DNA from 2 places in the Kitasatospora sp. NPDC004669 genome. Region 2 is predicted to be linked to the other one. Evidence: riboswitches for the same ligand, from Rfam matches in the RefSeq annotation. Region 2 holds a riboswitch; the other holds the start of a gene.
What was found. Region 2 has a riboswitch for glycine ahead of gcvP (aminomethyl-transferring glycine dehydrogenase). Riboswitches for the same ligand answer to the same signal wherever they lie in the genome.

Region 1 (11,945 bases), on a different contig from region 2:
GCGATCAAGGCGCTGAACCGCCGCTTCCCGGCCGACCTGGTCACGCACCAGCCGCAGCCGGCCGCCCCTGCCCGGGAGGCGGAGCCCGTCCCGACCGGCCGCAGCTGACGTAGGGGACTCACCCCCTGGCAATCGCCCGCGCTGGGCGCCACGACGAAAAGGCCGCCCGCCCCGGAACGGGGCGGGCGGCCTTTTCAAGCTCGGGGCTGTGCCTAGTCGTTCCCCTCGCCCTGCTCGGGGCTGTGCCTAATCGTTCCCCTCGCCCTGCTCGGGGAAGTGGCACGCCACCTGGTGCCCGGTCTTCAGCGCCGTCAGCGTCGGCTCCTGGGTGGCGCACACCTCCTGCGCCTTCCAGCAGCGGGTCCGGAACCGGCAGCCGCTGGGCGGGTTGATCGGCGAGGGCACGTCGCCCTTGAGCAGGATCCGCTCACGCCCGGCCCGCTGGCGCCGGCGCGGGTCCGGCACCGGAACCGCCGACATCAGGGCGTTGGTGTACGGGTGCATCGGGCTGCGGTAGAGCGAGTCCCGGTCGGCGATCTCGACGATCTTGCCGAGGTACATCACCGCCACCCGGTCCGAGACGTGCCGGACCACCGAGAGGTCGTGCGCGATGATCAGATAGGTCAGGCCGAGCTCCTGCTGCAGGTCGTCCAGCAGGTTGACCACCTGCGCCTGGATCGACACGTCCAGCGCCGAGACCGGCTCGTCCGCGATGATCATCTTCGGCTTGAGCGCGAGCGCCCGGGCGATGCCGATGCGCTGGCGCTGGCCGCCGGAGAACTCGTGCGGGTAGCGGTTGTAGTGCTCGGGGCTGAGCCCGCAGAGCTCCAGCAGGTCCTGGACGGCCTTCTTGACCCCGCCCTCGGGCTGCACGCCCTGGAGCTTGAACGGCGCGCTGACGATGGTGCCGACAGTGTGCCGCGGGTTCAGCGAGGAGTACGGGTCCTGGAAGATCATCTGGATGTCGCGGCGCATCGGCCGCATCGCGCCGACGCCCAGGTGGGTGATGTCGGTGCCCTCGAACTCGATCGTCCCGCCGGTGGGTTCGTCGAGCCGGGTGACCAACCGCCCCATGGTCGACTTGCCGCAGCCGGACTCGCCGACGACGCCCAGCGTCTCACCGGCGTTGACCGTGAAGTCGATGCCGTCGACGGCCCGCACCGCGCCGGTCTGGCGCCGCAGCAGTCCGCCGCGGATCGGGAAGTGCCGGGTCAGGCCGGTCACCTTCAGCAGCGGCTCGCGGTCGGAGGCGGGCGCGGGAGACGGGATCGCCGCCGCCTCAGTCGCCTGAGTGTCCGTCATCGGTTCTCTCCAGAAAGGTGGTACGAGGCCGGGCTCACAGCCGGGGCGCGATCTCTTCGGCGAAGATGCGGTGCCGCTCGTCGGCCGGCAGGTGGCAGGCCGCGTAGTGGCCGGGCGCGGCCTCGGTCAGCACCGGGAGCTCGCTCGTGGAGCGCCCGCCGGTCAGGGCGGCGTACGGGCAGCGCGGGTGGAAGGCGCAGCCCGAGGGCACGTTGATCAGGCTCGGCGGGGTGCCCTTGACCGGGACGAGCCGCTCCTGCAGCTCCCGGTCCAGGCGCGGCATCGATCCCAACAGGCCCCAGGTGTAGGGGTGTTCGGGCGCGTCGAAGAGGGTCTCGGCGGGGCCGCGCTCGATGCACTTGCCGCCGTACATGACCAGGATGTCGTCGGCGAGCTCGGCGACCACCCCGAGGTCGTGGGTGATGATGATGACGGCGGAGCCGAACTCCTCCTGGAGGTCACGGATGAGGTCCAGGATCTGCGCCTGGACGGTGACGTCCAGGGCGGTGGTGGGCTCGTCGGCGATCAGCAGCGAGGGGTCGTTGACCAGGGCCATGGCGATCATCGCGCGCTGGCGCATGCCGCCGGAGAACTGGTGCGGGTAGTCGTCCACCCGGCGGTCCGGCTGCGGGATGCCGACCCGGTCGAGCATCTCGATCGCGCGGGCCCGGGCCTGCTTCTTGGTGGCCTGCGGGTGGTGCACCCGGTACGCCTCGACGATCTGCGCCCCGACCGTGTAGTAGGGGTGCATCGCGGTCAGCGGGTCCTGGAAGATCATCGCCAGTTCGCGGCCGCGCAGTTGGCGCACCCGCTCCGGGCCGGCCGCGATCAGGTCCTCGCCGTTGAGGCGGATCTCGCCGCTGATCCGGGCCCGCTTGGAGCGGTGCAGGCCCATGATGCCCAGCGAGGTGACGGACTTCCCGGAGCCGGACTCGCCGACGATGCCCAGGGTGCGGCCCTTGTGCAGGTCGAAGCTGACCCCGTCCACCGAGCGGACCAGGCCGTCGTCGGTGTCGAAGTGGATCCGCAGGTCGCGGACGGAGAGGAACGGGTCGCCGGACGGGGTCTGTGCGGCGGGTTCCGTGGTCTTCTGGAGCTCGGTCACGAGAGCCTCACGCGGGGGTCGACGAGGGCGTACAGGAGGTCGACCACGAGGTTGCAGGCGACGACGAAGAAGGCGGCGAGCAGGGTGACGCCGAGGATCTTGGGCAGGTCGTTGTCGGAGATCGCCTGGACGGCGAACTGGCCGACGCCCTGGAGCGAGAAGACCTGTTCGGTGATCAGCGCACCGCCGAGCAGCAGACCGAGGTCCATGCCGAAGATGGTGACGATGGGGGTGAGCGCGGAGCGCAGCCCGTGCCTGACGACCACCTTGCGCTCGACCAGGCCCTTGGCCCGGGCGGTGCGGATGTAGTCCTCGCTCATCGTCTCCAGCATCCCGGCGCGGGTGAGCCGGGCGTAGAGCGCGGAGTAGAGGAAGGCCAGCGAGATCCACGGCAGCATCAGGTTGCGGGCCCACATCAGCGGGTCGGCGGTGAAGTCGACGTACTCCAGGTTGTCCAGGATCGGCCACTCGTAGCTGAACAGCGTGAGCAGCAGGGCGCCGGTGAAGAACACCGGCAGGGAGACGCCGGCCAGCGCGATGCCCATGGAGAGCCGGTCGAAGATCGACCGCGGTTTGAGGGCCGAGACGACGCCGGTGGCGACACCGGAGACCAGCCAGATCACGGCCGCGCCGATGGCGAGCGAGATGGTGACCGGGACCCGCTTGGTGAGCTCGGGCCAGACCTCAAGGTGGTTCTTGAAGGAGTAGCCGAAGCACGGTACGTGGCAGGTGACCGGGTCGGGGCCGAACTTGTACTCGGCGCCGCCGACCAGGCCCTTCAGGAAGTTCCAGTACTGGGTGTACAGCGGTTGGTCGAAGCCGAGGTTCTGCTTGACCGCCGCGATCGCCTCGGGCGACGGGTTCTTCCCGATGTACTGCGCGGCCAGCTGGTCGGCTGTCTCGCCGGCGATGCGCGGGAGCAGGAAGAAGATCGCGAAGGTGACCGCGCTGACCACCAGTAGCAGCACTACGGCCGCGAAGATCCTGCGGATGATGTAGGCAAACACAGTTGGGCGGCTCCGGCGGCCCGCCGCCGTCCGGGGTCTTCCGGACGGCGGCGGGCGCCGCTGCCTTCACCTGCCTTCAGGGATTGCGGAGCCAGGCTCTTACTTGGTGGTGCCGATGTTCAGGTAGTCGTACTCACCCGACCAGGCCGGGTTGGACGCCAGGTTGGTGGCGCTGTCCGGGCGGTACAGGAAGACCTTGAAGTCGGTCAGCGGGACGTAGACGGCCTGCTCCATGACCTTCTTGTCGATCTGGGCGTAGATCTTCTCGCGGGCCGCCTTGTCCGGGTTGACCGCGGCGTCGTCGATCAGCTTGTTGACCTCGGGGTCGTTCAGCGAGGCGAGGTTGCTGTTGCCGGAGGGCTTGATCGCGCGACCGTCGACGATCTGCTGCAGGAAGCCGTAGCCGGTCGGCCAGTCGGCGCCCCACTGCATCATCATCAGGCCGATGTTGTGGTCCTTGGTGAACTGCGGGGCACCGGCGCTGTCGGTCAGGTACTTGCCCTGCGGGAACTGCTGGATCTCGGCGTTGATGCCGACCTTCTTCAGCGCGGCCTGGATCGAGGTCGCCGCGGCGATCTCGGTGGCGCGCTCGGTGCGGGCGGTCAGCACCGTGCTGAAGCCGCCGTCCTTGCCGCAGGCCTTCAGGGCGTCCTTGGCCTTGGCCTCGTCACCCTTGTTGTCCTTGGTCTCGTACAGGTTGAAGTCCTGGTGGCCCGGGATGTCGGGCGGCAGGACGGTGTTGGCGATCTGGCCGCGGATCGGGCCGCCCTCGGCGGTCTGCACCGAGACCTTGTCGATCGCGAACTGGACGGCCTTGCGGCAGTCCAGGTTGTCGAACGGCGCGACCTGGGTGTTGATCGCCATGTAGACCAGGCGGCCGCCGTAGGCGTTGTCGGTCTTGGCCTTGAGCTTCGGGTCGCGAAGGATCTGCGCCTGGGTCTGCGGGTCGACGCCGCCGCCCACCAGGTCGACCTGGGCGTTGCCGGCCAGCAGGTCCTTGTCGATGGTGGCCTGGTCGATGTTCATCTTGAGCACGATCTTGTCCGCGAGCTGCTTGCGGATCGGGTCGGTGCTCTTGTCCCAGTTGGTGTTCGGCACCAGGACGGCCTGCTTGCCATCCTCGTAGGACTCGAACTTGTAGGCACCCGAGGCCACGATGTGCTTGACGTAGTCGGCGCCGGTGTCCTTGGCCTGCGGGACCGGCACGGTCTGCGGGGCGCTGACCAGGTAGTCGAAGTCCGCGAAGGGGTGCTGGAGGTGGAAGACGATGGTGAGGTCGTCCGGAGTCTCGATCGACTTCAGGTCGCCGGTCTTGTCCTTGTACGGACCCTGGTACGGCGTCGGGTTGTCGACCAGCAGGTCGTGGAAGTACGTCGGGCCGTTGGAGTTCACGTCCGGCGCGAAGTTGGAGCGCTCGACGGCGTACTTGACGTCCTTGGAGGTGATCGGGGTGCCGTCGTCGTACTTCAGGCCCGCGCGCAGCTTGTACGTCCAGGTCAGACCGTCCGCACTGGGCTGGCCCATGGACTCGGCGAGGTCTGGGACGAGCTTGTTGCCGTCCTCGCCCGGGGCCGGGTTGAAGGTGGTCAGCGGACGCCCGTACAGGCGCGAGAAGTTGTAGATGTACGCGTAGTACGTGTTCCCCGGGTCGAGGGAGTCGGGGGTGCCCTTCATCTCGTAGGTGACCGTCCCGCCCTTCTTGTCCGAGGCGTTGACGATGCTCTTGGTGGCCGCGTCCGCGCCGCCGGCCGTGGAGCCGGAGGCCGAGGAGGACGTGTCGCTGCTCTTCGAGCTGGAGGAGCAGCCGGTGACGACCAGGACCGCTGCTGCGGCCGCGGCGGTCAGCGCGACGGTACGGGACCTACGCATGGGTGAGATCAACCCCTTGAGGATGTGGAGGAGGAAGGGTCCTGACGCAGGGTCAGTCGATCAGGGTCAGTTGCTCTTGGGATCGAGGGCATCACGGAGCCCGTCGCCGAGCAGGTTGAAGGCGAGCACGGTCAGGAAGATCGCCATACCGGGGACCACCATGTACTGGGGGTCGACCTGGTAGTACCTGATCGCGTCGTTGAGCATCCCGCCCCAGGAGGCCTGCGGGGGCTGGATTCCGACGCCGAGGAAGCTGAGCCCGGCCTCGAAGAGGATGTTGGTCGGGATCAGCAGGGTCGAGTAGACCAGGATCGGACCGACCAGGTTGGGCAGCAGTTCCTTGAACAGGATGAACGGGCCGCGGGCGCCCAGACTGCGGGCCGCGTGGACGAACTCCCGCTCGCGCAGCGACAGCGTCTGTCCGCGCACGATCCGGCCCATGTAGGGCCAGTTGAAGAAGCCGATCACGAAGATCAGCACCATGATGTGCAGCGGGAGGCCGTGCAGGCCGAACGCGCCGCCCTGGAGCGAGGCGGAGATCGCGATGGCGAACAGCAGCAGCGGGAAGGCCAGGAAGATGTCCATCACCCGGCTGATCAGGGTGTCCACCCAGCCGCCGTAGTAGCCGGCCATCACGCCGAGCACGGTGCCGATGGTGTTGGACAGCAGGGTCGCGCCGAAGGCGACCAGCAGGGAGACCCAGGAGCCCTCGATGACCCGGGAGAGCAGGTCACGGCCCTGCAGGGGGTCGACACCGAGTGGGTGGTCCCCGCTCATCCCGCCCCAGTCCCCGATCGGCAGACCGCCGAGGTTGGCGTCCAGGATGTCCGGATCCTGGTGGAGCGCGTCGGGGTCGAGCCCGAACATCGCCTCGATCGGCTTGGCCAGCACGGCGAGCAGGATCAGCAGGATCACCACGACGCCGCCGGCGACGGCGGCCTTGTCCCGCTTGAAGCGGGTCCAGGCGATCCGACCGAGGGAACGGCCCTCGATCGTCTTGGCCGGGGTCGGGGAGGCCGGTGCCTCCGGTTCGTTCCCGGCGGTTGTCACGGATGCGGTCATGGTCAGTTGGGTCCCCTCGCCGACGGTGGCCGGCCCACGGGTGCCGGGCGCCGGCTTCGGCGGTGCGGCTGCGGACGTGCGGAGGTGCTTAGGAGGAGCGGGTGTTCGCGGCAGTACGGGCGTGCACAGGTACTGCCACCACGCGGGATGGGCGTCGCATGGATCGAGCGGTCGGCGTGCGCGTTCACCTTCGTGGGGCTTCCAGTACGCGCGGTGCGTTGCGCAGAACTCTCCGACATGCGAACAGCCTTGCGCCAGCCCTGACAACCGACAGATGCCCAACTGTGATCTGCGTACATGCACCTCTCCGGTCCTCGGCATATCCCTCTTCACACGGCTGTAACAGCCATGCCAAGATGTCCGGACTCCGGAATGGGAAATTCGTCCGGAAAGCACCGAAGCCGACCTGACGGAGAATCAAGTCGGCTTCTTGGTAAAGGCTTTGGCAAGAAAGGGTTTTGAGATCAGCGGCCCGGGTATCCGGGCCACGCCTGCGGCGGCTGCTGACCCCAGCCCGGCGCGGGCGGCTGGGTGCCGTAGTACCCGGCCTGCGAGTGGTAGCCGGGCGCCGCCACCGACGGGTACGGACCGGTCGGCGGGCGGCCCGCCTCGCGGTCGAAGAACGGCCGCGCGTTGGCGCGCATCCACAGCGCCACCGGGTCGTACTCGTCCGCCATCGCCACCGTGGACACCGCGAGCCCCTCCGGGGCCACCGCGATCGCCCGCTGCATCAGCGCCCGCACCGCCTCCACGGCCGGCGGCGAACTCTCGTACAGGTCCAGCCCGATCGCCAGGTACGGCTCCCCCACCGCCGGCTGCACCCAGGCACGGCGCAGCGCCCGGACCGCACGCACCTCACCGGCCTGCCGCTCCAGCAGCGCGAAGAACTGCTGGGCGTTCACCTGCGGCTCACTCAGCTTCAACGGACCGGCCGGCAGCCGGTCCAGGCCCGCGGCGATCCGCCGCAGGTCCGCCCAGGGCACGCCGACCCCGCCGCCGGGGGCGTGCGGGTTGAGCCACAGGCCCCAGCGGGTGCGGTACAGCGAGGCGGCGATCTCCCGTCCGGAGATGACCTCGTGGGCGCGGGCCCAGCCGGAGGCCGTCAGCTGCTCGGGCGAGGTCACGGCCGGCGCGTAGCCGTGGCCGCTGATCTCCATGTTCCCGTACTGCGCGTCCGGACTGCCCGGCGTGCCGTGCCAGAGCAGCATCCAGACCTGACCGTCGGCCAGCGCGTGCAGCAGCCGCTCGTACGCGTCGAAGCGCTCCGGCGCGACCTCGCGCAGGGCGCGCTCCAACGCGCCCGGATCCGCCGCCGGGCGCCCGGCCGGCGCCTGGCCCCAGGGCCCCGGCACACCGCCCGTTCCCGCTCCCGCACTCATGCGCCCACCTCGCCGCGCCTCTTTCCTCGAACCAGCCGGCCCGTCGGCCGTCTGCACGCACCCTATGGCGCGGCACCGGCCGCCGCCACGGCGACGTGCCTGTTGGACGTGCCTGTCAGCGGACCCCACTCACACCCGCGTGTAGAAAGGCAGTACCCGGGTGAGCAGCCACTCGACCACCGGGTCCTCAGCGAGGTCGAGAAGTACCAGGTGGACGCCGCCGGGCAGCGGCGCGGTTCCCAGCGCCCGGCCGAGCGCCTCGTTCACCGCGCCCGGGTCGGCCGGGGCGGCCGGGTCCAGCTGGACGCCCACGAACATCACGGTCGGTTCGCCCTCGATGCTGGCCAGCGCCCGGCGCGCGGTCAACACCCCGGGCAAGGCCGACAGTTCCGCCCGACAGGCGGCCAGGAAGTGCTCCGGGTCCTCGCCCGGTACCGGCTCGCGCAGCGCCACCCGGCCGCCGGTCGGCGCCTGCGGGTGCTGCTCCCAACGGTCGTCACGCGGCCCGCGGCGCAGCTCGGCCACGCCCTGCGGCGGCACCGGGATGCCCACCGCCGCCTCGGGGTTGACCGCGATGCCCACGCCCAACGGCAGTCCGCGGGCGAACTCCCAGGCGGGCGCGATCGCGAATGCCATCCCCGGCGCCTGCTGGAGGAACAGCTCCTGCGAGGAGAACACCGGCACGTACGGGTCGCCGGCCAGCTCGATGGTCGGCAGGTCCAGCGCCTGCCCGGCCGGGTCTCCCCCGGCCGGCAGCGGGATCCACACCTGACTGCGGGCCAGCACCTCGATCACCCGCGGCGTCGCGCCCGGGTCGCCCAGCGCGGCCGTCAGCACCTGCTCCAGCTCGTTGGCCGGCCAGGCACCGCCCGACGGCGCCGACTCCGGCCCGCCCCATCCCTGCTGCTGCCCCACCGGGTACTCCATGCGCGCCTGAACCGCCCTCTGCCGGTCGGCTGCCCACTGCTGTGCCGACGCGGAAGAGTTTAGGGCTCGTGTTCGCCTCTATGTCGTGTGACCGGGTCCGCCCCGTGCCGCGTGACCGGGTCCCCCCTCCCCTCCTCCGCGCGGACGTGCCATGATGTGCGCGTCCGTCGGCATGCGCCGCGGGCCCCCACAACTCCACACCGGCCGCTCGAACCCGCGCGGGAGAGCCCGGAGTGCCGCTCAGGCGGTACAGCCGGCGCCGAAGGAGCAAGTCCTCCCCGGAATCTCTCAGGCCCCCCTACCGCGCGGGTTAGGCACATCTGGAAAGCGGCGCGCGGCCCTGTCGCGCGCCCACCCACGGTGCAAGCCGCCATGCTGTCCTCCAAGCTGGAAACAGCTGCGGGCAGGTGAGCGGTGAAGCTCTCAGGTTCGACGACAGATGGGGAGACCCACGCCGCCGCATGCCCGCGCGCAGGGTCGGTCCCCGAGCGGGTCCGGTTCCGGCGCGTGCACCCCTGAGTGCCCCGACCGAGGAGTTCCTGGCCATGTCGTCCCTCCGCCTGACCGCGCTCGACGCGCTGCACCGCGCCCTCGGCGCGACCATGACCGACTTCGCCGGCTGGGACATGCCGCTGCGTTACGGCAGCGAGCGCGAGGAGCACCTCGCGGTCCGCACCAAGGCCGGTCTGTTCGACCTCTCGCACATGGGCGAGATCACCGTCACCGGCCCGCAGGCCGGCGAGATGCTGGACCACGCGCTGGTCGGCTTCGTCTCCGCGCTCGGTGAGCTGCGCGCCCGCTACACCATGATCTGCGCCGAGGACGGCGGCATCCTGGACGACCTGATCGTCTACCGCCTGCGCGCGGACGCCTTCCTGGTCGTCGCCAACGCCTCCAACGCCCAGCTGGTCCTGGACGAACTGATCGCCCGCGCCAAGGGCTTCGACGCCGTCGTCACCGACGACCGCGACACCTACGCGCTGATCGCCGTCCAGGGTCCGGAGTCCACGGAGATCCTGGCCAGGACCACCGAGGCCGACCTGCCCGGCCTGAAGTACTACGCCGTCCTCCCGGCCCAGGTGGCCGGCCGCGAGGTGCTGCTGGCCCGCACCGGCTACACCGGCGAGGACGGCTTCGAGATCTTCTGCCACCCGGTCGACGCCGAGGCGATCTGGCAGGCGCTGACCGTCGCCGGCGAGGGCCACGGCCTGGTCCCGTGCGGCCTGTCCTGCCGCGACACCCTGCGCCTGGAGGCGGGCATGCCGCTGTACGGGCACGAGCTGTCCACCGACCTCACCCCGTTCGACGCGGGCCTGGGCCGGGTCGTCCGCTTCGACAAGACCACCAACGAGGGCGCCTTCGTCGGCCGCAAGGCGCTGGAGCAGGCCGCCGCCGCGGCCGAGACCAACCCGCCGAAGGTGCTGGTCGGCTTGGTCTCCGAGGGCAAGCGGGTGCCGCGCGCCGAGTACACCGTGGTCTCCACCGAGGGCACCCCGATCGGCCGGATCACCTCGGGCGCGCCGTCCCCGACCCTGGGCCAGCCGATCGCGATGGCCTACGTGGACGCGGCCCACGCGGCCCCCGGCACCACCGTCGCGGTGGACGTGCGCGGCAAGCACGAGCCGGTCCAGGTCGTGGCGCTGCCGTTCTACAAGCGCGCCCGCTGATCCACCGGCGCGCCCGCTGATCCACCGGCGCGCCCGCTGATCCACCAGCGCGCCCGCTGAGGCCGTCCGGACGAGGCCTTCCAGGCCGTGTCGAGGCCGGTTCAAGGCCCCCCGTTATCCCATACCCGCACGTCGAAAGCCGTCCGCGCGGCGGCCCGCTTCGCCGTACCCGCTTCCCATCCTGGAGAATGACGCCATGAGCAACCCCCAGCACCTGCAGTACACCAAGGAGCACGAGTGGCTGACGGCCGCCGAGGGCGGTGTCTCCACGGTCGGTATCACCAAGCACGCCGCCGACGCGCTCGGTGACATCGTCTACGTGCAGCTGCCCGAGGTCGGCGACACCGTGACCGCCGGCGAGACCTGCGGCGAGCTGGAGTCCACCAAGTCGGTCAGCGACCTGTACTCCCCGGTGACCGGCGAGGTCACCGAGGTCAACCAGGACGTCCTGGACGACAACGCCCTGGTCAACAGCGCCCCCTTCGAGGGCGGCTGGCTGTTCAAGGTCCGCGTGGAGTCCACGGACGAGCTGCTCAGCGCCGACGAGTACGACGCGCTCACCCACGCCGGCTGACCCGCTCGGCACCGGGCGGGCCGCGCGCACACCGGCCCGCCCCCACCGTCCCTCCGCCCACCCGTCGCCCGCCACCACCCTGCCAAGGGCGCGCGTCGCACGGCACCCCTGATCCTCCTCCCGGGAAGACCACACCATGACGGTTCTCAACCAGTCCCTGCACGCCCTCGACCCGGAGATCGCCGCCGCGGTCGACGCCGAGCTGCACCGCCAGCAGACCACCCTGGAGATGATCGCCTCCGAGAACTTCGCCCCGGTGGCGGTCATGGAGGCCCAGGGCTCGGTGCTCACCAACAAGTACGCCGAGGGCTACCCCGGCCGCCGCTACTACGGGGGCTGCGAGCACGTCGACGTCGTCGAGCAGATCGCGATCGACCGCATCAAGGCCCTGTTCGGCGCCGAGCACGCCAACGTCCAGCCGCACTCCGGCGCGCAGGCCAACGCCGCCGCGATGTTCGCGCTGATCCAGCCGGGCGACACCATCCTGGGCCTGAGCCTGGCCCACGGTGGTCACCTGACCCACGGCATGAAGATCAACTTCTCCGGCAAGCTCTACAACGTGGCCGCGTACCACGTGGACGAGAAGACCGGCCAGGTCGACATGGCCGAGGTCGAGCGCCTGGCCAAGGAGCACCAGCCGAAGCTGATCATCGCCGGCTGGTCCGCCTACCCGCGCCAGCTGGACTTCGCCGAGTTCCGCCGGATCGCCGACGAGGTCGGCGCCCTGCTCATGGTGGACATGGCGCACTTCGCCGGCCTGGTGGCCGCCGGCCTGCACCCGAACCCGGTGCCCTACGCGGACGTGGTCACCACCACCACCCACAAGACCCTGGGCGGCCCGCGCGGCGGCGTCATCCTGTGCAAGGCCGAGTACGCCAAGAAGATCAACTCCGCGGTCTTCCCCGGCCAGCAGGGCGGCCCGCTGGAGCACGTGATCGCGGGCAAGGCCGTCGCCTTCAAGGTCGCCGCCTCGGAGGAGTTCAAGGAGCGCCAGCAGCGCACCCTGGATGGCGCCCGCATCCTCGCCGAGCGTCTGCTGCAGGACGACGTCGC
Region 2 (11,945 bases):
AGCTCGCCCAGCACCAGGTCGACGGCGGAGACGGTCTGCAGCCCGCCGCCGCGGCCCGCCCGGCCGGGGCGCGGCCACTGGAACACCGCGTCGATGCCGTACCGGGCGCCCTGGCGGAAGTTCTCGTCCGCCCGCTCGAACGGCAGCCGGGTCCAGACCGGCCGGGGCTGCTCGGCGAGCACCCGCACCAGCCCGTAGTAGAAGGCGGCGTTGGCCAGCGTGTCGGCCACCGTCGGGCCGGCCGGCAGCGCCCGGTTCTCCACCCGCAGGTGCGCGACCCCGCCGGAGACGTCGTAGACCGGCCGGTTCCAGCGGTAGATGGTGCCGTTGTGCAGCCGCATCTCGGCGAGCCGGGGCGCGGCGCCGGAGGCCAGCACCTTCAGCGGGTCCTCGTCGTCGCAGATCGGCAGCAGCGCCGGGAAGTAGCGCAGGTTCTCTTCGAACAGGTCGTACGCCGAGTCCACCCAGCGCTCGCCGAACCAGGTGATCGGGCGCACGCCCTGGGCCTTGAGCTCCGCCGAACGGGTGTCACAGGCCTGCTGGAAGAGCACCGGACGGGTCTCCCGCCACAGCTCCCGGCCGAACAGGAACGGGGAGTTGGCGCCGAGCGCGAGCTGCGGACCGCAGATCACCTGGGCGGCGTTCCACACCGAGGAGAACCGCTCCGGGGTCACCTGCAGGTGCAGCTGCAGCGAGGTCGCGGCGGCCTCGGCCACCATGGTGATCGACTCCAGCTGGAGGTGCTCGACGCCCTCGATGTCCAGCGCGATGTCCTCGCCCCGGGCGGCCAGGATCTGGTCGCTGAGCAGGCTGTACCGCTGGTTGAGGCTCATCGCGTCCAGCCCGGTGTGGTCGTGCTCCAGGGTCGGCAGGATGCCCACCATGACGATCCGGGCGCCGGCCTCGGCCGCCCGCCGGTCGGCGTAGCGCAGCCCGGTGTCGATCTCCTCGCGCAGTTCCTCGAAGACGTGCCCGCAGAGCCGGTGCGGCACGATGTTGACCTCGATGTTGAACTGGCCCAGCTCGGTCTGGAAGTCACTGGAGCCGATCGCGCTCAGTACCTGGGCGTTGCGCATCACCGGCAGGCCCTGCTCGTCGGCCAGGTTGAGCTCGATCTCCAGCCCCATCACGGCCCGCGGCCGGTCGAAGCGGTCCTCGCGCAGCATCCGCCCGAGCGCGTCGAGGCAGGCCTGGAGCTTGAGCCGGTACTGCTGCCGGTCCGCCAGATCCGCCCGAGTCGCCACGACCTTCTCGCCCACGGTCCCCTCCTCCTGAGACACCCGGCCGACCGACCGTGCAAGCATCATGCCCACCTCGAAGATCGATACCCGAATGCCTGTACTGGCTTGCAATGCAAGGCAACTGACGGAAATTCAGACCATCTGCAGACTTGCCCGACGCCACAGCCTGTGATAAACAGATCACCCTGCGCATTTGTTCGATGAATTCGAGGAATCCGCACTGCGCTCCGGCCGGTCTCTTCCCGCCCCGAATCCCTCGTCGACGGCGGCGACCGCGCCGGCTCCGCGATCCTGCACAACCGGACACGGCCGGGCCCCGTCGCCGTAGACGCGCCGCGCCGCGCCGCGCCACGCCGGTATGCCGCACTCGCACGCCGATCTCGCTTGGAGAGGCGGACCCCGCCATGACCCTGCAGACCCCCCAGCCCCCGCCGAGCGCCCTGCGCGCGGTCCTGAGCGCGCTCGACTCGGACGCCGCGCTGCGCCAGCCCGCCGCCGCAGCACTGCGTCACCCGACCGGACCACTGCTCCCCGCGCATCCGCTCGCGGTGCACGTCCTGGACGGCCCGCGCCCCGAGCTCCCCGCCGCCCGCCGGACCGGCTGGCGCTTCCTGATCAAGGACGGCACCGACGTGGCCGCCGCCGCCGAGGTGGTGCAGAGCGCGGAGGGCCACACCTTCTCCCACTTCACCGCCGGCCCCTACCTCTCCTCCACCGTCCGGGCGCTGCGCGAGGCCTGGCAGCTCGCCCAGAACTCCCGCTCCCGTTGCCAGCCCCGGCTGCTCACCTTCCCCGGCCAGTACGCGACGGCGCTCTGGCTGCACAGCCCCGACGCCGGCCCGACCGCCGACCTGCTGATCCCGCTCGCCCCGGCCCCGCTCGGCGTCACCGCGCACCGCGCCTACCCGGCCGCCGAGCTGCTGCCGCTGCTCGCCCGCGCCCCGCTCGCCGGGCCGCTGCTGCTCGGCTCCTCCTGAACCGGCGCGCTCCCGCCCCTCCGCACCGGCCGCCGGTCCGTCCGCCCGGCGGCCCTTCGCCGTACGCACCCCGCTCGGCAGCATCACCCGAACGGCCGATGGTTTCACCCGAACGGCCACCACCGAGACGAGCCACTTGCAATGGCCCCATCGGGCCATGCCCCGACTGACCCATCGGTGCGCGATTTTCCCCCGGCCCCACCTGAACGGGTGATCTCTGCCCGGTAGTTGTGGCGCATGTCACGAAATCGCTGCGCGCGCGTCCGCAGATGCCGACACTGGGAACCAGCGTGGAAGGACCACCTGTCCTACCCACTTGAGCGCTGGTCAAACCTGGCTGGCGCGCGGACAGGATCCGACTGCCGCGGCGGCCCCGGACGGCACCACCTCCGGGACCGCACCACGGGGAGGATCGCAGAGCGAAGCGAGGGTACGTGTATGTGCCAGCACCGTCCTGAGTGCCCGTCGGCCGAGTCCGAGGACCGCGAGGCGGCCGTGCCGGTGGCCTGCCACCCGGAGCAGGGCTGGAGCCTGCTCTGCAACGGCGTCGTACTGTTCGAGGACACCGGAGAGCTGCTGCCCGACGGCCGGGTGATCGACCCGCGCCGCCCCATCGCCCACGCGGCCTGAGAGACCGCGGGCCGAGACAGCACTGACTGAGAGTGGGCGGACCGCTCCGTACGGACCGGAACCGTACGACCCTGGACCGCCCGGCGGGGGGGCAGCCGCCGACCTGATAGCGCGGGACAAAGGGCAGGGCCCCAGCGGAAACGATCCGCCGGGGCCCTGCCGCATTGCCCGTCCGATGAGGATCAGACGCCGTACTCGTCCAGCGGCGGGCAGGAGCAGACCAGGTTGCGGTCGCCGTACGCGCCGTCGATCCGGCTCACCGGCGGCCAGTACTTGTCCGCCGGGTTCACGCCGGCCGGGAAGACCGCCTCCTGCCGCGAGTAGCCGTGCGCCCAGTCGCCGGCCAGGATGGCGGCGGTGTGCGGGGCGTTGCGCAGCGGGTTGTCCTCGGCGGCCCACTCGCCCGAGCCGACCTTGTCGATCTCGGCGCGGATCGCGATCATCGCGTCGCAGAACCGGTCGATCTCGTGCAGGTCCTCGGACTCGGTCGGCTCGATCATCAGCGTGCCGGCCACCGGGAAGGACATCGTCGGCGCGTGGAAGCCGTAGTCGATCAGGCGCTTGGCGATGTCGTCCACCGTCACGCCCGTCTCCTTGGTCAGCGGGCGCAGGTCGATGATGCACTCGTGCGCGACCAGCCCGCCCGGGCCGGTGTAGAGCACCGGGAAGTGCGGCGCCAGCCGCTTGGCGATGTAGTTGGCGTTCAGCACCGCGACCTGGGTCGCGTGCTTGAGGCCCTCGCCGCCCATCAGCCGGACGTACGCCCAGGAGATCGGCAGGATCGCCGCCGAGCCCCACGGCGCGGCCGAGATCGGGCCGACGCCGGTCGCCGGGCCGGCCTCCTCCTGCAGCGGGTGGTTCGGCAGGTACGGCGCCAGGTGGGCGCGGACCGCGACCGGGCCGACGCCCGGGCCGCCGCCGCCGTGCGGGATGCAGAAGGTCTTGTGCAGGTTCAGGTGCGAGACGTCCGCGCCGAACTTGCCCGGCTTGGCCAGGCCGACCAGGGCGTTCAGGTTGGCGCCGTCCACGTAGACCTGGCCACCGGCCTCGTGCACCAGGGCGCAGATGTCGGTGATCTGGGTCTCGTACACGCCGTGGGTCGACGGGTAGGTGACCATCAGCACCGAGAGGTTGTCGCGGTGCTGCTCGATCTTGGCCTTCAGGTCCTCGACGTCCACGTCGCCGTCGACCAAGGTCTTCACCACGACCACGCGCATGCCGGCCATCACCGCGGAGGCGGCGTTGGTGCCGTGCGCCGAGGACGGGATCAGGCAGACGTCGCGCTGGGTGTCGCCGTTGGCGTGGTGGTAGGCGCGGACGGCCAGCAGGCCGGCCAGCTCGCCCTGGGAGCCGGCGTTCGGCTGGATCGAGACGGCGTCGTAGCCGGTGACCTCGACCAGCTGCTGCTCCAGCTGGCGGATCAGGGTCAGGAAGCCCTCGGCCTGGTCGATCGGGGCGAAGGGGTGCAGCTGTCCGAACTCCGGCCAGGTCACCGCCTCCATCTCGGTGGTCGCGTTGAGCTTCATGGTGCAGGAGCCCAGCGGGATCATTCCGCGGTCCAGCGCGTAGTCCCGGTCCGACAGGCGACGCAGGTAGCGCAGCATGGCGGTCTCCGAGCGGTGGCTGTGGAAGACCGGGTGGGTCAGGTACTCGTCCTCGCGCAGCAGCGCGGCGGGCAGCGTCTCGGCGGCCTCGGCCACCTCGACGGCGGGCACGCCGAACGCGGCCCAGACACCGGCCAGGTGCTCGCGGGTGGTGGTCTCGTCGGTGGAGATCGAGATCCGGTCCGCACCGTCCTGGTGGACGTTGATGCCGTGCGTGCGGGCGACGGCGGCGATCTCGGCGGCGCGGCCCGGGACGACGGCGGTGACGGTGTCGAAGAACTCGCCGTGCAGCAGCTCGACGCCGCCGGCCCGCAGGCCCTCGGCGAGGGCGGCGGCGTAGCGGTGGGTGCGGCGGGCGATGTCGGCCAGGCCGTCCGGGCCGTGGTAGACCGTGTACATCGAAGCCATCACGGCGAGCAGCACCTGGGCGGTGCAGATGTTGCTGGTGGCCTTCTCGCGGCGGATGTGCTGCTCGCGGGTCTGCAGCGCCAGGCGGTAGGCGCGGTTGCCGTCGGCGTCGACGGACACGCCGACCAGGCGGCCGGGCAGCGAGCGGGCGTACTCGGCACGCACCGACAGGTAGCCGGCGTGCGGGCCGCCGAAGCCCATCGGCACGCCGAAGCGCTGCGAGGTGCCGCAGGCGATGTCGGCGCCCAGCGAGCCCGGGGACTTGAGCAGGGTCAGCGCCAGCAGGTCGGCGGCCACGGCGACGATCGCGCCCAGCCCCTGCGCCTGCTCGATCACCGGGGCGAGGTCCCGGACCACACCGGTGGCGCCCGGGTACTGCAGCAGCACACCGAAGACGCCGCGCTCGGCGATCTCGGCCGGGATGCCCTCGGACAGGTCGGCGACGACGACCTCGACGCCGGTCGGCACGGCGCGGGTGTTGATCACCGCGACGGTCTGGGGCAGGGTCTCGGCGTCGACCAGGAAGACGCCGCCCTTGACCTTGGTGACGCGGCGGGCCAGCGCCATCGCCTCGGCGGCCGCGGTGCCCTCGTCCAGCAGCGAGGAGCCGGAGGTGGGCAGACCGGTCAGGTCGGAGACCAGGGTCTGGAAGTTGAGCAGCGCCTCCAGGCGGCCCTGCGAGATCTCCGGCTGGTACGGGGTGTAGGCGGTGTACCAGGCCGGGTTCTCCATGACGTTGCGCAGGATCACCGGCGGGGTGAAGGTGCCGTAGTAGCCCAGGCCGATCATCGGCTGGAGCACCTTGTTGTGGCTCGCCAGCTCGCGCAGCTCGGCGAGGACCTGCGCCTCGCTGCGGCCGGCGGGCAGGTCCAGGGCGGTGATGGAGCGGATCGCCTCGGGAACGGCCGTGGCGGCGAGCTCGTCCAGCGAGCCGTAGCCGACGGACGCCAGCATCTTCTCCTGCGCGGCGGCGTCGGGGCCGATGTGGCGGTTCTCGAAGGGGCTGGCCAGCTCAAGCTCGGTGAGGGTCGAGGCGCCGGTAGGGCGTCCCGCGTTCGGCTGGGCGTTCATGGTGGTCGAGGCCTCCTGGTCACGGACCGGCAGGGGCACGCACGCCGACCGGCGTTCACCGCTGCGGACAGCGGATCGGCCTGGGCGGACGAACCCGGAAGGCCTCCCCCTCTGTCATCGGGACCTGAGAGCTTCGCCCGCACGTCGCGCTGGTGGCGCTCCGTCGGCTTGCACCGTCGGTGAGGGTGGTGATCGCCGGCTCCCGCGCCGGCGGTCCTGCCCTGCTTTCCAGAGTGACCTATCCCGCACGGTACGGATGCCTGAGAGATTCCGGGGAGGAGTTGCTCCTTCGGCGCCCCGACCAGTGGTTTTCGCCGTCGGGGACTCTCCCGAGCGGGCTCGGCGGTCGCCGCCCAGGGTACCAGCGGGAGGCCTTCCGATCACGGGTGTGTCAGGTCACTCGAGGTCTACGCGCGTCCCCCGGTCGGCCCAGCGCGGAGCCCGTCCGGCGCACCCCGGTCGCGCCCATCCGATTCATGCCTTTTGGTGTGAAGTGGCGGACGGGACGGTGCTCCGACCGCCGTACCTGCGGGAGTTCCGCAGGCGCAGCGCACTGGAGGCAAGAGTGCAGACCGACATCGACCCCCGGGACCTCATCGGCCACAAAGCGGTCGACCGCAACGGAGACAAGATCGGAACGGTCGACGAGGTGTACCTGGACGACGCCACCGGCCAGCCGGAATGGGCTGCCGTCCGGACCGGCGTCTTCGGCCGGGACGCCTTCGTCCCGCTCGCCACCAGCGAGTTCTCCGACAACGAGCTCCGGGTGCCGTACGACAAGTCGCTGGTGAAGGACTCGCCGGACTTCGGCGTGGGCCAGCACCTCTCGCCCGCCCAGGAACTCCAGCTCTACCGCTACTACGGCCTGGACACCCGGATGGACGGCCGCCCGACCACCGAGGAGGGCGGCCGGACCGCCGAACCCGACCTCGACTTCGGCACCACTCCGGCCGCCGGGGAGGGCGGCCGGACCGCCGAACCCGACCTCGACTTCGGCACCACTCCGGCCGCCGGGGAGGGCGGCCGGACCGCCCAACCCAACCTCGACTTCGGCACCACTCCGGCCGCCGAGGCCACCAAGCCGCTCGCCTTCCGCTCCCCCGAGCCCGCCGCCACCCCCACCACCAGCACCACCACCAGCACAACCGCGGCCACCAAGCCGCCCGCCTTCCGCCCCCCCGAGCCCGCCGCCGCCCCCACCGTCGAGCCCAAGCCGCGGCCCGCCGAGACCAGGGCCACCCGTGCGCCCGCCACCGGCGGCGCCGCCTCCCCCTCGGCCCCGAGCGGCCCGGTCGAGATCACCTGCCGCGAGGAACGGCTGGACATCACCACCCAGTGGCACATCCTGGGCACCGCGAAGCTGCGCAAGTACGTGACCACCGAACAGGTCGAGCGCCGCGTCCCGGTGGTCCGCGAGCGTGTCCGGGTGGAGCGCATGCCGGTGAGCGAGGCCGAGCGCTCCGCCCTCACCGAGAAGGCGATCGCCGAGTCGGTCGAGCAGGTCACCCTCCGAGAGGAACGCCTGGTGGTCCGCAAGTACCGCGCCCCGATCGAGCGGGTCCGCCTCGTCGTCGAGCGCTACACCACCGAGGAGGTCGTCCGCGAGGAACTCCGTCGCGAACACGTCGAAGTCCACGACAACACACCCGCCACCCCCACCCCACCGGCGAACGCTCCCTCGCAGCCCCCCACGCCCGACTCGCACGCCGCCTCACTTCGCACCCTTCCCTGACACCTCTCCCCGATGGCCCCGGGCACCGTCCGGGGCCATCGCCATGCCCTCAACCCCCTCCCCACAAGCCCACCGCAGGCGCCCTCTCACCTCGGCCGACCCTTCGTCTTCCCCCACATTGCCCCGCCCCCGGACCGCCGCAGGCGCCAACCCTCCCCGGCACTCCCTCCCCACAAGCCCGCCGCAGGCGCCAACCCTTCGCCTTTGCCAAAGCTTAACCGCTCGATATTTGACACTCTGAAGTATCTTCCCGCATGATTACTTCAGTTCATTCACTATGTACGGGAGGAAGCAACCGTGAGTGAGGCACCCCAGCCCACCACCGCGGCCGAGAAGCAGAGCAACGCCCGGGTCCTGCCGGCCCTCATCCTGGCGATGCTGTCGTTCAGCGTGGTGCAGACCGCGGTCGTCCCGATCCTGCCCTCGCTCGCCAAGGAACTGGACGTCTCCGCGTCCAACATCACCTGGCTGATGACCGCCAACCTGCTCTCCGCAGCCGTGCTGACTCCCCTGCTGGGCCGCTTCGGCGACCTCCGGGGCCGCAAGCCCATGCTGCTCATCTCGCTGGTCGGCCTGGTCGCCGGGTCGGCGCTGGCGGTCAGCACCCACTCCTTCTCCTGGTTGATCGTCGCCCGCGTCCTGCAGGGCGCCGGCGGTGGCGTGATGCCGCTGGCGATCAGCATCGTCCGCGACGAGCTGCCCAAGCAGAAGGTGACCGGCGGCGTCGCCGCCATCAGCGCCTCGATGGGCGTCGGCTCCGGCCTCGGCCTGGTGGCGACCGGTCTCCTGCTGGAGCACTGGAACTACAAGTCGATCTTCTGGATGGGCCTGGTCTTCGGCCTGATCGCAGTCGCCCTGGTGGCCTTCCGCGTCCCGTCCGACCCGGTGACCGACAAGGACGGCGGCGCCGACCCGCTCGGCGCGATCACCCTGGCCGGCTGGCTCTCCGCCCTGCTGGTCGCGGTCAGCCAGGGCAACCACTGGGGCTGGACCTCCACCAAGACCCTCGGCCTGTTCGCCGTCGCCGCCGTGGTCGCCCTGATCTGGGGGATCATCGAGACCAAGGTCTCGCACCCGCTGGTGGACCTGAAGATGATGTCCCGTCCGGCCGTGGCCTTCACCAACCTGGCCGGCCTGCTCATCGGCTTCGGCATGTACGGCTCGTTCATGGTCATCAGCAACTTCGCCCAGACCCCGGAGAAGTTCGCCCACTACGGCTTCACCGCGACCGTCCTGCACGCCGGTGTGATGCTGCTGCCGTCCGCGATCGGCTCGATGGTGGCCGCCCCGGTCGGCGCCCTGCTGATCGCCCGCCGCGGCCCCCGTCTGCCGCTGGTGCTCGGTGGTGTCCTCGGCGCCGTCGCGATGGCCTACCTGGCCCTGCGTCACAGCCACGAGGGCGACATCTACACCGCCGCTGCCGTCTTCGGTCTCGGCATCGGCCTCGCCTTCGCCGCGATGCCGGCCTTCATCAACGGCGCCGTCCCGGTCGAGCAGAGCGGCATCGCCAACGGCATGAACTCCGTGCTGCGCACCGTCGGTGGCGCGATCGGCACCGCCGTGATGACCGCCATCCTGACCGGCGACACCATGAAGCTCCCGATCAAGATCCCGGTGCTGCTGCCCACGCTGGACGCCTACAAGCACGCCTTCTGGACCACGGCCGTCGTCTGCATCGTCGCCGGTGCCGTCCCGTTCCTGATCCGTAACGTCAAGCCGACCACCACCGCCCTCGGCGGCTCGGCCCCGCAGGACTCCAGCGCCAAGCTGGTCAAGACCGACGCCTGACCAGGCGTCCGGCCCGCGCACTCAGGGACAGGGCGCGCGGGCCCGGCCTCCATACGTCGCGAGGGCATCACGAACGTGCGGAGTCCGGCACGGTATGCGGCCCCACCCGGTATCCCCACCGGGTGGGGCCGTTCCGCGTCCCGAGCCCGTCAGCCCGCCGGGTCCCCCGCATCATCCGTGCCCTCAACCCGCCGCAGCGGCAACGGCCGCGCCGGTTCCAGTGCCGGGTCGTCCACCGCGAAGGTCCGCACCCGCCCCGGCTCGCTCCACGGCGTCTCGAACCGTACGGTGACCCGACCGACGCCGCTGCCCTGCACCCACCCCGGCCCGAACTCGCCGTGGTGGACGTCCTGTCCGGGCATCCAGCGCCGCACCACGACCTCCTCCGGCTCCTCCTCGACCTCCGCCGTCTCGACCACCTCGGCGTGCTCCGCCTCCTCCTCCCGCAGCGCCTGCGCGAACAGGTCCTCCTGGGTGTAGTCGGCCAGCTGGGCCACGCCCACGCCGAGCAGCCGGATCCCGCCGGTGATGTCCACCTGCTCGGCCAGCCGTCGCGCGGTCACGGTGATCACCGCCTCGTCGTCGGTGGGCCCGCCGAGGGTTTCCGAGCGGGTCAGCGTCGAGAAGTCGAACCGCCGGACCTTGAGCACCACCGTCCGCCCCGAGCGCCCGGCCGCCCGCAGCCGCCGCACGCACCGCGCGGCCAGCGCCTCGACCTCGCGCAGCACCCGGTCCCGGTCGGCCAGGTCCACCTCGTACGTGTCCTCCACCGAGACCGACTTGGCGTCCTGGTCGGCGACCACGGGCCGCTCGTCCAGCCCTATCGACATCTGGTGGATCCCGGCGCCGTGCGCCCGTCCGAGCAGCGCGACCAGCTCCGCCTCCCCCGCCTCCGCGAGGTCCGCCACAGTGTTCAGCCCGGCCCGCCGTAGCACCTGCTCGGTGGCCGGCCCGATCCCGGGCAGCGCCCGTACCGGCATGGGCCCGAGTACGGCGCGTTCCTGCCCCGGCTCGATCATCACCAGCCCGTCCGGCTTGGCCTGCTCGGAGGCGATCTTCGCCATCAGTTTGGAGCCCGCCGCCCCGACCGAGCCGGTCAGCCCGGTGAGCCGGTGGATGTCCGCCCGCAGGTCCTCCGCCAGGGCGAGCACCAGCCGCTCGCCGGTGTCGTGATCCGCCTCCCCCAGCACCGGGCCGTACGGACCGGCCTCCAGGTCGACGAAGGCCTCGTCCAGGCTCAGCGGCTGTACCAGCGGCGACAGCTCCCGCAGCAGTCCCATCACGATCTCGCTGTTCCGCCGGTACGCCTCGAAGCGCCCGGACAGGAAGGCCGCGTTGGGGCACAGCCGCCGCGCCTGGGCCATCGGCATCGCCGAGTGCACCCCGAACCTGCGCGCCTCGTAGGAGGCAGTGGAGACCACCCCGCGCCCGCCGAGCCCGCCGACGATCACCGGCTTGCCGCGCAGGCTCGGCTTGGCCGCCTGCTCCACCGCCGCGAAGTAGGCGTCCATGTCGAGGTGGATGATGCTCGGCAGAGATCGCACCCGCTGATCATCGCGCACGGGTCCGACAGTGCGTACGAACCCGGCCGGGTCCCGGCGGCCGACGCCCGGCGGCTACCGCTTCGCGGCCTGCGCCAGCGCCTTCGGGATTCCGTCCTCCTTGGGCCCGAGCAGCGCCGGGTCCGGCCGCAGCCAGGCGTTCACCGCTGCCTTGCCCGCCCCGGCGATCTCCCGCAGCCCGCCGTACAGCCAGGTGGCGTCGTGCAGCTCGGGCACCCCGACCGCGTACGACCGGATGCCCGCCGCCTCGCACAGCGCCAGCGCCCGCCGGACGTGGAAGTCCTGGCTGACCAGCACCGCGCGGTCCACCCCGAAGATCCGGTGCGCCCGGGTGCAGGAGTCCCAGGTGTCGAAGCCGGCGTAGTCCCGGACCACCTTCTCCTGCGGTACCCCGTGCTCGGTCAGGTACCGGTACATCGCGTCCGGCTCGTCGTACGAGACCCGCCCGTTGTCCCCGGTCACCAGGATGGCCTGCACCTTCCCCTCCCGGTACAGGTCCAGCGCCGCCGTCAGCCGGTGCTCCAGGTACGGCGAGGGCTTGCCCTGGTCCAGCCCCGCACCGAAGACCACCGCGACCGGCGCGGACGGCGCGCTCTCCACCGTGCCCACCCGGTCCCCCGCCGCGATCCACAGCCAGGCGCTCGGCGCGAGCGCCAGCGAGCAGAGCAGCGTCGTCACCTGGAAGACCCTGCGCTGGGTACGGCGCTCCCGCAGCCGTACCCGCATCCCCACCGCCCGGCGCCGCAGCAACCCCGATATCCCGGTGCCGACCCTCACGTGCCCTCCCTCGACCGTTTCACCAGGCAACACGACGAGGCCGTGGGCCCGGACGGTTCCCCGTCCGGGCCCACGGCCTCGTCAAGATCGGTGGCCCGCCACCGGCCGGTCAGGCCGGTGCGTCAGACCGCCCGGTTGCGCCGCTGCGCCAGCTC

Region 1: linked by a shared signal. The riboswitch ahead of gcvT (glycine cleavage system aminomethyltransferase GcvT) and the one ahead of gcvP (aminomethyl-transferring glycine dehydrogenase) in region 2 are both predicted to bind glycine.

Annotation. Positions count from the first base shown of each region.
Region 1 is NZ_JBEXKB010000037.1:11,872-23,816, reverse strand. It holds gene ABZW30_RS27445 (acyltransferase) at 1-108, shown strand, start outside; gene ABZW30_RS27440 (dipeptide ABC transporter ATP-binding protein) at 247-1,302, opposite strand; gene ABZW30_RS27435 (ABC transporter ATP-binding protein) at 1,337-2,407, opposite strand; gene ABZW30_RS27430 (ABC transporter permease) at 2,404-3,414, opposite strand; gene ABZW30_RS27425 (ABC transporter substrate-binding protein) at 3,514-5,283, opposite strand; gene ABZW30_RS27420 (ABC transporter permease) at 5,350-6,345, opposite strand; gene ABZW30_RS27415 (enhanced serine sensitivity protein SseB C-terminal domain-containing protein) at 6,810-7,724, opposite strand; gene ABZW30_RS27410 (enhanced serine sensitivity protein SseB C-terminal domain-containing protein) at 7,854-8,639, opposite strand; glycine riboswitch at 8,861-8,965, shown strand; gene gcvT (glycine cleavage system aminomethyltransferase GcvT) at 9,197-10,318, shown strand; gene gcvH (glycine cleavage system protein GcvH) at 10,515-10,892, shown strand; gene glyA (serine hydroxymethyltransferase) at 11,029-11,945, shown strand, end outside.
Region 2 is NZ_JBEXKB010000056.1:9,593-21,537, reverse strand. It holds gene ABZW30_RS34510 (glutamate--cysteine ligase) at 1-1,259, opposite strand, end outside; gene ABZW30_RS34505 (hypothetical protein) at 1,646-2,218, shown strand; gene ABZW30_RS34500 (DUF5999 family protein) at 2,657-2,848, shown strand; gene gcvP (aminomethyl-transferring glycine dehydrogenase) at 3,031-5,931, opposite strand; glycine riboswitch at 6,170-6,273, opposite strand; gene ABZW30_RS34490 (DUF2382 domain-containing protein) at 6,440-7,663, shown strand; gene ABZW30_RS34485 (MFS transporter) at 7,961-9,451, shown strand; gene ABZW30_RS34480 (DNA polymerase IV) at 9,601-10,995, opposite strand; gene ABZW30_RS34475 (ElyC/SanA/YdcF family protein) at 11,068-11,739, opposite strand; gene ABZW30_RS34470 (MerR family transcriptional regulator) at 11,913-11,945, opposite strand, start outside.